3 regions of the Micromonospora sp. CA-111912 genome follow, and region 2 is predicted to be linked to each of the others. Evidence: riboswitches for the same ligand, from Rfam matches in the RefSeq annotation. Region 2 holds a riboswitch; each other region holds the start of a gene.

Region 1 (3,244 bases), 2.3 Mb from region 2:
TGCATACATAGCGATGTGAGCATACATTGAGTCGGGTCCGGATCGGGGACGGAGGGTGTTGGCGTGGGCGCAGGTCATGACCATCACGGCGCGGTGGCGAACGCCGCAGACCGCCACTCAGGGCGACTCTGGGCGGCCTTCGGGCTACTCACCGCCCTGATGATCGTCGAGGCGGTGGCCGCGTTCGGCACCGGCTCGCTGGCGCTGCTCTCCGATGCCGGGCACATGTTCACCGACGTGCTCGGCATCGGCATGGCGCTGGCCGCGATCACCGCCACCCGGCGGGCCACCGCCGACCCCCAGCGCACCTTCGGGCTCTACCGGCTGGAGGTGCTCGCCGCGCTCGGCAACGCCGTCCTGCTCAGCGGCGTCGCGGTCTACGTCCTCGTCGAGGCGGTCCGCCGGTTCGGCGACCCGCCCGAGGTGACCGCCGGCCCGATGCTCGTGGTGGCGACGCTGGGCCTGCTCGCCAACGTTGCCGCGTTCGCCCTGCTGCGCAGCGGGGCGAAGGAGAGCATCAACATGCGTGGGGCGTACCTGGAGGTGCTGGGCGACCTGCTCGGGTCGGTCGGGGTGATCGGCGCCGCGGCGCTGATCACCGTCACCGACTGGTGGTGGGCGGACCCACTGGTGGCCGTCGCGATCGGCGTGTTCATCCTGCCCCGCACCTGGCGGCTCGGGCGGGCCGCGGTGCGCATCCTGGTGCAGGCCGCGCCGGAACATCTCCAGGTGACCGCGGTGCACGACCGGCTGGCGGCGGTGCCCGGCGTGGTCGAGGTGCACGACCTGCACGTCTGGACGCTGACCTCCGGCATGGAGGTCGCCTCGGCCCACCTGACCATGGCACCGGACGCCGAGGTGGGCGCGGTGCTGACCGCGGCCCGCACCGCCCTGCACGAGGACTTCCACATCGAGCACGCCACGTTGCAGGTGGAGCCCGGGGCGTCGGCGGGCCCCTGCGGGCCGACCGGCTGGTGATACCCACACCCATCAATTAGGTGGTGTATTGTGCCTTCATGCCGGTTTTAAGAGTATTGGCCCACGCACCGTCCGCCACGGAGGCAGCGGGGGTCTCAACCGCACCGGTAGGCTCTCATCCGGCCTCCGCCGGGCGGCGCCCTCCGGCGCCTGCGGTGGCCGCCGCCTAATCGCCTCCTGGCGAGCCGGGGAACCATGTTCGTGGGGTGCATCCGCCTGAGCGGTAGGGATCTTCCGTCCCGAACCCGTCAGCTAACCCGGTCGGCGACTGACGGAAGGACATACGTATGCCAGTAGTGGCACCTGTACGAAGGACCGCCGCCCGGATGGCGGCGATGCTGGTGCTGACGCTCGCCGTCGGCCTCGGGTTCGGGCCGGTGGCCCCGGCCGGCGCGGCCCCACCCACCGGCCTGCGCGCCCCCACACCCGGCCAGGACGAGGAGGGCGGCACCCCCGCCCTGCGCGCCCAACTGGAAGCGGCCAGCAAGGGTTACCTGGACGCCAAGAGAGCCCTGGCCAACTCGGTCAAGCGGCAGCAGCAGCTCGGCAGCCAGCTCAAGACGGTCGAGGCGGAGCTGACCGTACGCGGCGCCAAGGTCGACGAGATCGCCGGCGTGGCGTACAAGTCGGGCCGGCTCAGCCCGGTGTCCGCGCTGCTCAACAGCACCAGCCCCGCAGGCTTCCTGGACCGGATCGCCGCGCTGGACGCGGTCGCCACCAACGAGGACCGGGCGCTGCGCGACCTGCTGGAGACCCGGGACCAGGCCGCCAAGACCCGGCTGGCCCTCGACGGGGAGATCCGCGAGCAGCGCAAGCAGGTCACCGTGATGGCCAAGCGCAAGGGCCAGGCCGAGCAGGCCCTGACCGTGGCCAACGAGAAGGCCAGCGCCAGCGCCAGCGGCGGCGGCGGGACCAACCGGGGCACCTCCAGCGCGAACGCCACCCCGGCGAAGCGCAACTCCGACGGGTCCTGGCCGTCGGAGTCGTGCAGCGTGAACGACCCGACCCCGGCCGACGGCTGCATCACCCCACGGACGCTGCACGCGCTCCAGCAGGCCAAGTCTGCCGGCTTCACCCGGTACGTCTCCTGCCACCGGCCCAGCGGCTCCGGCGAGCATCCCAAGGGACGGGCGTGCGACTTCGCCGCCCAGAAGGGCGGCTTCGGCGGGGTGGCCTCCGGCGGGGACCGCACCTACGGCAACAACCTGGCGGCGTACTACATCCGCAACGCCGACAACCTCGCCGTGCTGTACGTGATCTGGTTCAGGCAGATCTGGCTGCCCAGCAGCGGCTGGAAGTCGTACAGCGGGGGCAACGGGGACCCGTCCAGCGACCACACCAACCACGTGCACCTGTCGGTGTACTGACCGCGCGGCGGGTGGCCCCCGCCATCCGGGGGCCACCCGCACAAGCCGTGGGGCCCGGCCTGAGCAGCCCGGCCGCGCCGCTCAGGCCGGCTGGGCCGGGCCGTCCCCGGCGCGGTCCAGCACCTCTCCCAGCCTCCGGGCCAGCCCGAGATGCGCCGACCGGGCCTGCCGGAAGGCGTACCGGAACAGTGGCGCCGGGGCGGCAAGGGTGATCTCCACGTCGATCCGGACCACCCCGCCCGGCTCGTCACGCAGCCGGGTGCGGTTGCGCACGGTGGTGGCCGGCCGCTGCCGGGCCACCGTGACGATCTCGTCGTCGGTGACGACCAGCACATCCGCCTGGTACGTCACCGGGAAGCGCAGCAGACCGGCGGCGAGCCGGTCGGTGATGGCGTAACTGGCCCGGGCGCCCGGCCGGGCCGGCAGCCGGCGCACCCGCGTGATCAGTGGATGCAGCTCGCCCTGCCGGGCCGGGTCGCCGAGCAGCGCCACCGCCTCGGCCCGCGAGCAGCGGGCCTGAACCGAATACTGGAAGGTGTCTCGCCGAAGCACGTCCCGATCGTCCCGCACCCGGCGCCCGGAGGGAAGGACCACCGCCCCGGCCACGGTGAACCGCCCCAGAGTGACCGAGTGAACCGCCGCCCCAGAGTGACCGAGTGAACCGCCGCCCGATAGTGACCGACCCAGGGTGAACCGACCCGGCGGCCGACGAAGACCGGGGCACCCGGGGCGGGCTGGGCGGGCGGCCGTCAGGCGCCCGGCAGCACCTCGGGGGTGGCGGCACCGGCACCCGCGTAGTAGGGCTCCGGAGCGCCGAACAGGCCGAGCAGCCCGGTCACCCAGAGCTGTCGGTGCACGAACCGGCTCGGCTCGGTGACGACCAGCTTCACGCTGCTGAC
Region 2 (3,244 bases):
CCACCGGGCGGCCGTCGCCGACGGCCAGCACCCGTTCGCGGTGATCGTCGGCTGCTCCGACTCCCGGCTGGCCGCCGAGATCATCTTCGACCGAGGGCTGGGCGACCTCTTCGTGGTCCGCACCGCCGGGCACACCGTCGGCCCCGAGGTGCTGGGCAGCGTGGAGTACGCGGTGACCGTGCTGGGCACCCCGCTGGTGGTGGTGCTCGGCCACGACTCCTGCGGCGCCGTGCAGGCGGCCCGGGCGGCGGCCAGCACCGGAACCGCACCCGTCGGCCACCTGCGGGCCGTGGTGGACGCCGTGGTGCCCAGTCTTCGCCGGGCCGCCGAGCGCGGGGTCGAGGACATCAACGGGATCGTCGACATCCACATCGCGCAGACCGTCGAGGCGATGCTCGCCGACTCGTTCGTGCTGGCCGCCGAGGTCACCGCCGGGCGGTGCGCGGTGGTCGGGATGTCGTACCGGCTCAGCGCGGGCGAGGTGCGGACGGTGGCCGCGGTGCCCGCCGGCTTCGCCGCGGCCCCGGCCGTCCCCTCCGCCACGGCTCCGGCAGCCCAGGACGCGCCCACCCCGCCCCCGGGAGTCACGCCGGCCGCTCCGGCGGCCCCGGCCGCCGCCTGAGACGCTCGTGGGGCCACGACACGGCGAGGGCCGCCCTGCGGGTGTGCGGGACGGCCCTCGATCGCGTGGCGGCGTCGTCAGAGCAGCGACATGTGTACGTGGTCGGTGTGGTCGGAGGGCCCGCTGTAGGAACTCCAACCGCTCGCCGGGAACCAGATCTGCCGGTTCCAGATGACGTAGTAGATGCCGAGCCGGTCGGCGTTGCGGATGAGGAACGCGGCGAGGTTGTTGCCGTACATCCGGGTGTCGTTGTTGTGCCAGGGGGCGAACCCGCTCTTCTGCAGCGACCAGTCGCAGGCCCGACCCTTGGGGTGCTCCCACGGCCCGCCCGGTCGGTAGCAGCCGACGAACCGGTGGAAATTGGCCTTTTTGGTCTCCTTGTACGCGTGTAGCGTGCGCGGCGTGATGCAGCCGGAGGTGGTCGGGTCGTTCTCGCTGCACGACTCGGGGCGCCAGTCACCGTCGGAGGTCCGGCCCGGCGCGATCTTCGCGACCGGGGATGTGGCGTTGACCAGGCCACCGGTGAAGCCCTTGCCGCCGACCAGCGCGAGGGCCTTTTTGGCGTCGCGCTGCTTTCCCCCCATGATCGCGGTCTGTTTGATCTGCTCGCGGATCTCGACCTCGACCGCGAGCTTGGCCTGCTCCGCGTGCTCCTTGGCGTCGTTGACCTCGCCCAGCTTCCGAGCGTTGATCATGTTGAGCTGGTCGAGGGCGGTGGCGCGCTCGACGAACGAGTCCGGGGTGCCGCTCTCCAGCAGCATCGCCATCGCGCCGATCCGCCCGGTCCGGTACGACTGGGCGGCCATCTCGCTGATCTGCGGGGCGAGCGCGTTGAGCTCCTGTTCGGCCCGCTTCACCTCTTCGTCGAGCTTGCGCTGGCGGTCCTTGGACTTGTTGAGCTTCGCCTGGGCCTGGGTGTAGTCCCGGTTGGCGGCCTCGATGACGTCGGTGATCAGCTTGGGCTCGTCGTCCTCCTCGTGCCCCGAGGGTTTGGGGGTGGAGGGCGCGGCGAACGCCGGGGCGGCCGGGCCGGCGAGGATCGCCAGCGCGGCGAACACGGCCGCCACGGGTACCAACCAGCGGCGCAGGGGTGCCGTCACAGTTTTCCCTTCCATCGACCGCCGACCGGGTTAGCTGACGGGTTCGGGGCGGAAGTGGCCCCTACCGCTGTCGCGGATTCACCCCAGGCACCTGGGTCCCCGGCTCGCCTCGCGGCGATTGGGCGGCGGCACCGCAGGCGCCGCTGCGCGCCTTCGGCGGTGACCGGCAGCGAGGTTACCCGACAGTCCTCGTGGGGATCTACGTCCGGATGCCGACTAAAAGCGTTATTTTGTAATTGCTTTCGGTAGTCAGTGACGCGATTCTCACGCGTGACACCACTCTCAGTCACGCTGCGGAGTGTCACCATGTGCTGTCCGTGCTCCCTTCTCGGCCGGCCCACCGGGCCGGGGAATCGATGGGGCGGGCCGGACCGCCGGGAAACCGGTCGTCGGGCCGCCCACCGCTGAGCGCCTCCAGCGCGAGGTCCCGCTCCGCCGGGTGCCGGGCTGCGCCGGAGGTACGCGAGGCCGGCACGTCCCCGTCGCCGCCCGGCCGGCCGGGCCCGGCCGCTGCGGCCCGACCCGCTGCGGTGACCATCGCGGCCAGCCCGGTCGTCAGCGGTACGGCGGCGATGAGGCCCAGTGTGGCGACGGCGCTGCGGACGATCTCCTGCGCCATGAACTCGGTGGTCAGGATCTCGGTCACCGGGCGGGAGTCGGCGGTGAGCAGGAGCAGCAGCGGCAACGACGCGCCCGCGTACGCCAGCACGATGGTGTTCACCGTGGACGCGATGTGGGCCCGGCCGACCCGGGTGGCCGCCCGGTAGAGCTGCAACCGGGACAGCCCCGGGTTGGCGTTCGCCAGCTCGGTCACCGTGGCCGCCTGGGTGACCGTGACGTCGTCGAGCACCCCGAGCGAGCCGATGATGATGCCGGCCAGCAGCAGGCCGTGCAGGTCCACGTCGCCCCGGAACATCGACAGGGTGGTGGCGTCCTCGCTGCCGTGGCCGGTGAGGTGGGTGGCGGCGGCGGCCAGGGTGCCGAGGACGCCGGTGAGCACGAGGCTGCCCAGGGTGCCGAGGACGGCGACGGAGGTCTGCGCGCTCACCCCGTGGGTGAGGTACAACACCACGAACATGATCAACGCCGAGCCGACGATGGCGATCAGCAGCGGTGACCCGCCGGCGCCGATCCCGGGCAGCACGAACGTCAGCAGGATGGCGAAGCTGGCGGCCAGGCCGGCCAGGGCAGCCAGCCCTCGCCAACGGCCGAAGGCGACGATCGCCAGCGCGAACACCACCGCCAGCCACACCAGCGGGGTGCCGCGCTGGTGCCCGGCGATGTTGTAGGCGCTCGTCCACGGGTCGGCCGGGTCGGTCAGCTCGACCAGGACGATCCGGTCGTCGACGGCGACGGTGGGTGCGCCGGGACCGGTCGGGACCGGCGTCTCGACCTGCTGTCCCGCGTCCGGCCCCTGCTCCACCCGGACGGTGACCGTGCCGCACGGGCCGTCCTGCGCGCCCGAGTTGTCCTCCGGCGTCTCCGGCTGCGGCGGACACGCCTCGGTGACCACCCGGGTCAC
Region 3 (3,244 bases), 540 kb from region 2:
GCCGGTTGCAGCGGGCGATGACAGACCCGCCGACCAGGCTCGCTATGGTGTGGCGATGCTGCTCTCCGACCGCGATCTCGTCAGCGAGCTGAAGGCTGGCACGCTCGCGCTGGAGCCGTTCGAGCCCACCCTGGTGCAGCCGTCGAGCATCGACGTGCGCCTCGACAAGCTCTTCCGGGTCTTCAACAACCACCTCTACACGCACATCGACCCGTCGGTGCAGCAGGACGACCTGACCTCGGCGGTCGAGGTGCCCGACGGCGAGCCGTACGTGCTGCACCCGGGCGAGTTCGTGCTCGCCTCCACGCTGGAGGTGATCTCGCTCGGCGACCAGCTCGCGGGCCGGCTGGAGGGCAAGAGCTCGCTGGGCCGGCTCGGGCTGCTCACCCACTCGACCGCCGGGTTCATCGACCCGGGCTTCTCCGGTCACGTCACGCTGGAGCTGTCCAACGTGGCGAACCTGCCGATCACGCTCTGGCCGGGCATGAAGATCGGCCAGCTCTGCATCTTCCGGCTCTCCTCGCCGGCCGAGCACCCGTACGGGTCGAAGGTGTACGGCTCGCGGTACCAGGGCCAGCGCGGCCCGACGCCGAGCCGCTCCTGGCAGAACTGGCGCACCTGGCCCACCCGCTGACGGCGCGGGCGTGGTCGAGGGGCCCGTCCCGCGGAACGGGCCCCTCGCCGCTCAGTCGGGGCGGCCGTAGCTGTGGATCTGGCCGTCGTCGACGCGCTTCATCTTGACGGGCTGGCCGGCCTGGGAGGCGTGCACCACCCAGCCTCCGCCGACGTACATGCCGACGTGGTGCAGGTCGGCGTAGTAGAAGACGAGGTCACCGGGGCGCAGGTCGGCGCGGCTCACCCGGGCGGTCACCGACCGCTGCTGGGCCGCGTTGTGCGGCAGCGACACGCCGGCCTTGGCCCAGGCCGCGAGCATCAGGCCCGAGCAGTCGTACGAGTTGGGGCCCTCGGCGCCCCAGACGTAGGGCTTGCCGATCTGGGCACAGGCGAACTTCACCGCGACCCCCGCGCCGCCACCGGGGTAGGCAGCCGGGCAGGGAGCGGGACGCAGCGCGCCGCCACCGCCGGTGCCGTACACCTTGAGCCGCAGCTTCTGGAGCCGGTCGATCTCGGCGTTGATCTGCTTCCGCTTGGCGGCGAGCTGCGCCTCGGTGCGGGCGAGCTGGGTGACCATCTCGTCCAGCGGCTTCTTCTTCGCGTCCAACTCGTCGCGGAGGTCGATGACCGCCCGGATGTCGCGCTGCTGGCGCTCGGCGAACTGGTCGAGCAGTTCCAACTGTCCCATCATCTGACCGGGCGAGCGGCTGCCGAGCAGCGCGTTCACCCCCGAGAGGTTCTCACTCTTGTACGCCTCGACGGCGAGGCCGCTGACCTTGTCCATCGCCTCGTCGACCCGGCGTTGCAGCGGCCCGATCTGCTTGGCGACGGCGTCGGCCTGCCGACGCTTGAGGGCGAGGTCCTGACGGGTGGCGTTGTGTCGCTCGATGAGCGGTTCGAGCTTGTTCCAGTCCTGGTCGATCTGCCGCTCGATCTCGGCGATCGAGGGATCGGCGTGGGCTGCGGTCGGAGCGCCGGTCAGGACGATGGCGGCGCCGGCCAGTGCGGCGAGAGCGGTGGTGAAGCGTGACCAGCGTGGGCGCGGCGTAGCCGGTATCCGGTCGGCGTGCGCCGACCGGCGTGACGGGCGCCGCAGGGCAGGGTGTGCCACCTGGCTCCGTTCTCCTTCTTCCTTGACCGCCTACCGGGTTAGCTGACGGGTTCGGGCGGGAAGGGAGAGCGCCCTACCGCAGCGGCGCTGCGGATTCACCCCGGCGTACCTGGGTCCCCGGCTCGCCCGGAGGCGACTCGGCGGTGTCGGACCGTCACCGCCCGGCTGGGCGATACAGCTACCGGCCGACGATTGACCAGAGTAGAGACGCCCGTTATCGATCCGCAACCCGCTGGGCCATGACACGCCATATCAAGCCACCGTGCGGAAGTTTCCTTCACATCGCGACACCTGGTGGAAAGCTATTGACGCGGGAGGGCGGCGGCGGAAGGGTGACCTCATCCGATGCCCAACCAGGAGGTTCGATGCCCCGTTCTGTCGTGTCGTCGAGCAGACGGATCCTGCTCGCCGCCGCCGTGGCCGCCACCACGGCCCTTGTGCCCCTCGGTACCACCGCCTCCCCGGCTGCGGCCGGCCAGACCCCCGACCGCCAGCAGCAGTACGCTGACGCCGCCGCCGAGTACGGCGTGCCGGAAAGCGTCCTGCTCGGCGTCTCCTACCTCCAGTCCCGCTGGGACACCAACGCCGGCACCCCCAGTACCAGCGGTGGGTACGGGCCGATGCACCTCACCGACGCCGATTACGTGACCGGCCTGCCCACCGGCACCCACCACGACTCCGGCGACGAGGACCCACGCGGGGACGACTCCCGCCCGGCCCCCGCCGCCGCCCAGCCCTCGGCCGACGAGGCCCCGACCGCGGCGTCGTTGCAGACCCTGGACACCGCCGCCACCCTCACCGGGGCCGACGAGGCGGCCCTGCGCGCCGACGCGCCGACGAACATCCGGGGCGGGGCGGCGCTGCTCGCGTCGTACCAGCGGCAGATCGGCGCCCCAGTCGGGGCCGGCACCGACCCGGCGGCCTGGTACGGCGCGGTGGCCCGGTACGCCGGCGCGGACAGCGCCGACGCGGCGGCTGCCTTCGCCGACGAGGTCTTCGGCACCATCGCCGGCGGCGAGAGCCGGGTGACCGACGACGGGCAGCGGGTGACCCTCGGCGCCCGGGCGGTGACCCCGCAGAAGTCCTGGCTGGACCGGCTCGGCCTGCGCCTGCCGGAGCGCCCCGACGGCCTGGAGTGCCCGTCGACCATCTCCTGCGAGTGGATCCCCGCCCCCTACCAGTCACTCGGTGCCGACCCCGGCGACTACGGCAACCACGACCTGTCCGACCGGCCCAAGCGGCAAAAGGTCGAGTACATCCTCATCCACGACACCGAGGGCAGCTACGCGGGCACGGTCAACATGGTCCAGGACCCGACCTACGTGAGCTGGCACTACACGCTGCGCTCGGCCGACGGGCACATCGCCCAGCACGTGAAGACCAAGGACGTCGCCTGGCACGCCGGCAACTGGTACGTCAACTCCAAGTCGATCGGGCTGGAGCACGAGGGCTTCGCCGCCCAGGGCACCTGGTACACCGAGGCGATGTACCGCACCTCGTCGAAGCTGGTCCGGTACC

The links. Region 2 has a riboswitch for cyclic di-AMP ahead of ACQPZO_RS03075 (coiled-coil domain-containing protein). Riboswitches for the same ligand answer to the same signal wherever they lie in the genome.
Region 1: another riboswitch for cyclic di-AMP. It lies ahead of ACQPZO_RS23120 (coiled-coil domain-containing protein); the one in region 2 lies ahead of ACQPZO_RS03075 (coiled-coil domain-containing protein).
Region 3: another riboswitch for cyclic di-AMP. It lies ahead of ACQPZO_RS00505 (NlpC/P60 family protein); the one in region 2 lies ahead of ACQPZO_RS03075 (coiled-coil domain-containing protein).

Annotation. Positions count from the first base shown of each region.
Region 1 is NZ_CP192007.1:5,575,536-5,578,779, forward strand. It holds gene ACQPZO_RS23115 (cation diffusion facilitator family transporter) at 64-978, shown strand; cyclic di-AMP (ydaO/yuaA leader) riboswitch at 1,132-1,261, shown strand; gene ACQPZO_RS23120 (coiled-coil domain-containing protein) at 1,266-2,345, shown strand; gene ACQPZO_RS23125 (SRPBCC family protein) at 2,427-2,897, opposite strand; gene ACQPZO_RS23130 (STAS domain-containing protein) at 3,095-3,244, opposite strand, start outside.
Region 2 is NZ_CP192007.1:651,929-655,172, forward strand. It holds gene ACQPZO_RS03070 (carbonic anhydrase) at 1-622, shown strand, start outside; gene ACQPZO_RS03075 (coiled-coil domain-containing protein) at 700-1,722, opposite strand; cyclic di-AMP (ydaO/yuaA leader) riboswitch at 1,726-1,857, opposite strand; gene ACQPZO_RS03080 (YibE/F family protein) at 2,024-3,244, opposite strand, start outside.
Region 3 is NZ_CP192007.1:115,472-118,715, reverse strand. It holds gene dcd (dCTP deaminase) at 56-634, shown strand; gene ACQPZO_RS00505 (NlpC/P60 family protein) at 686-1,726, opposite strand; cyclic di-AMP (ydaO/yuaA leader) riboswitch at 1,739-1,879, opposite strand; gene ACQPZO_RS00500 (N-acetylmuramoyl-L-alanine amidase) at 2,092-3,244, shown strand, end outside.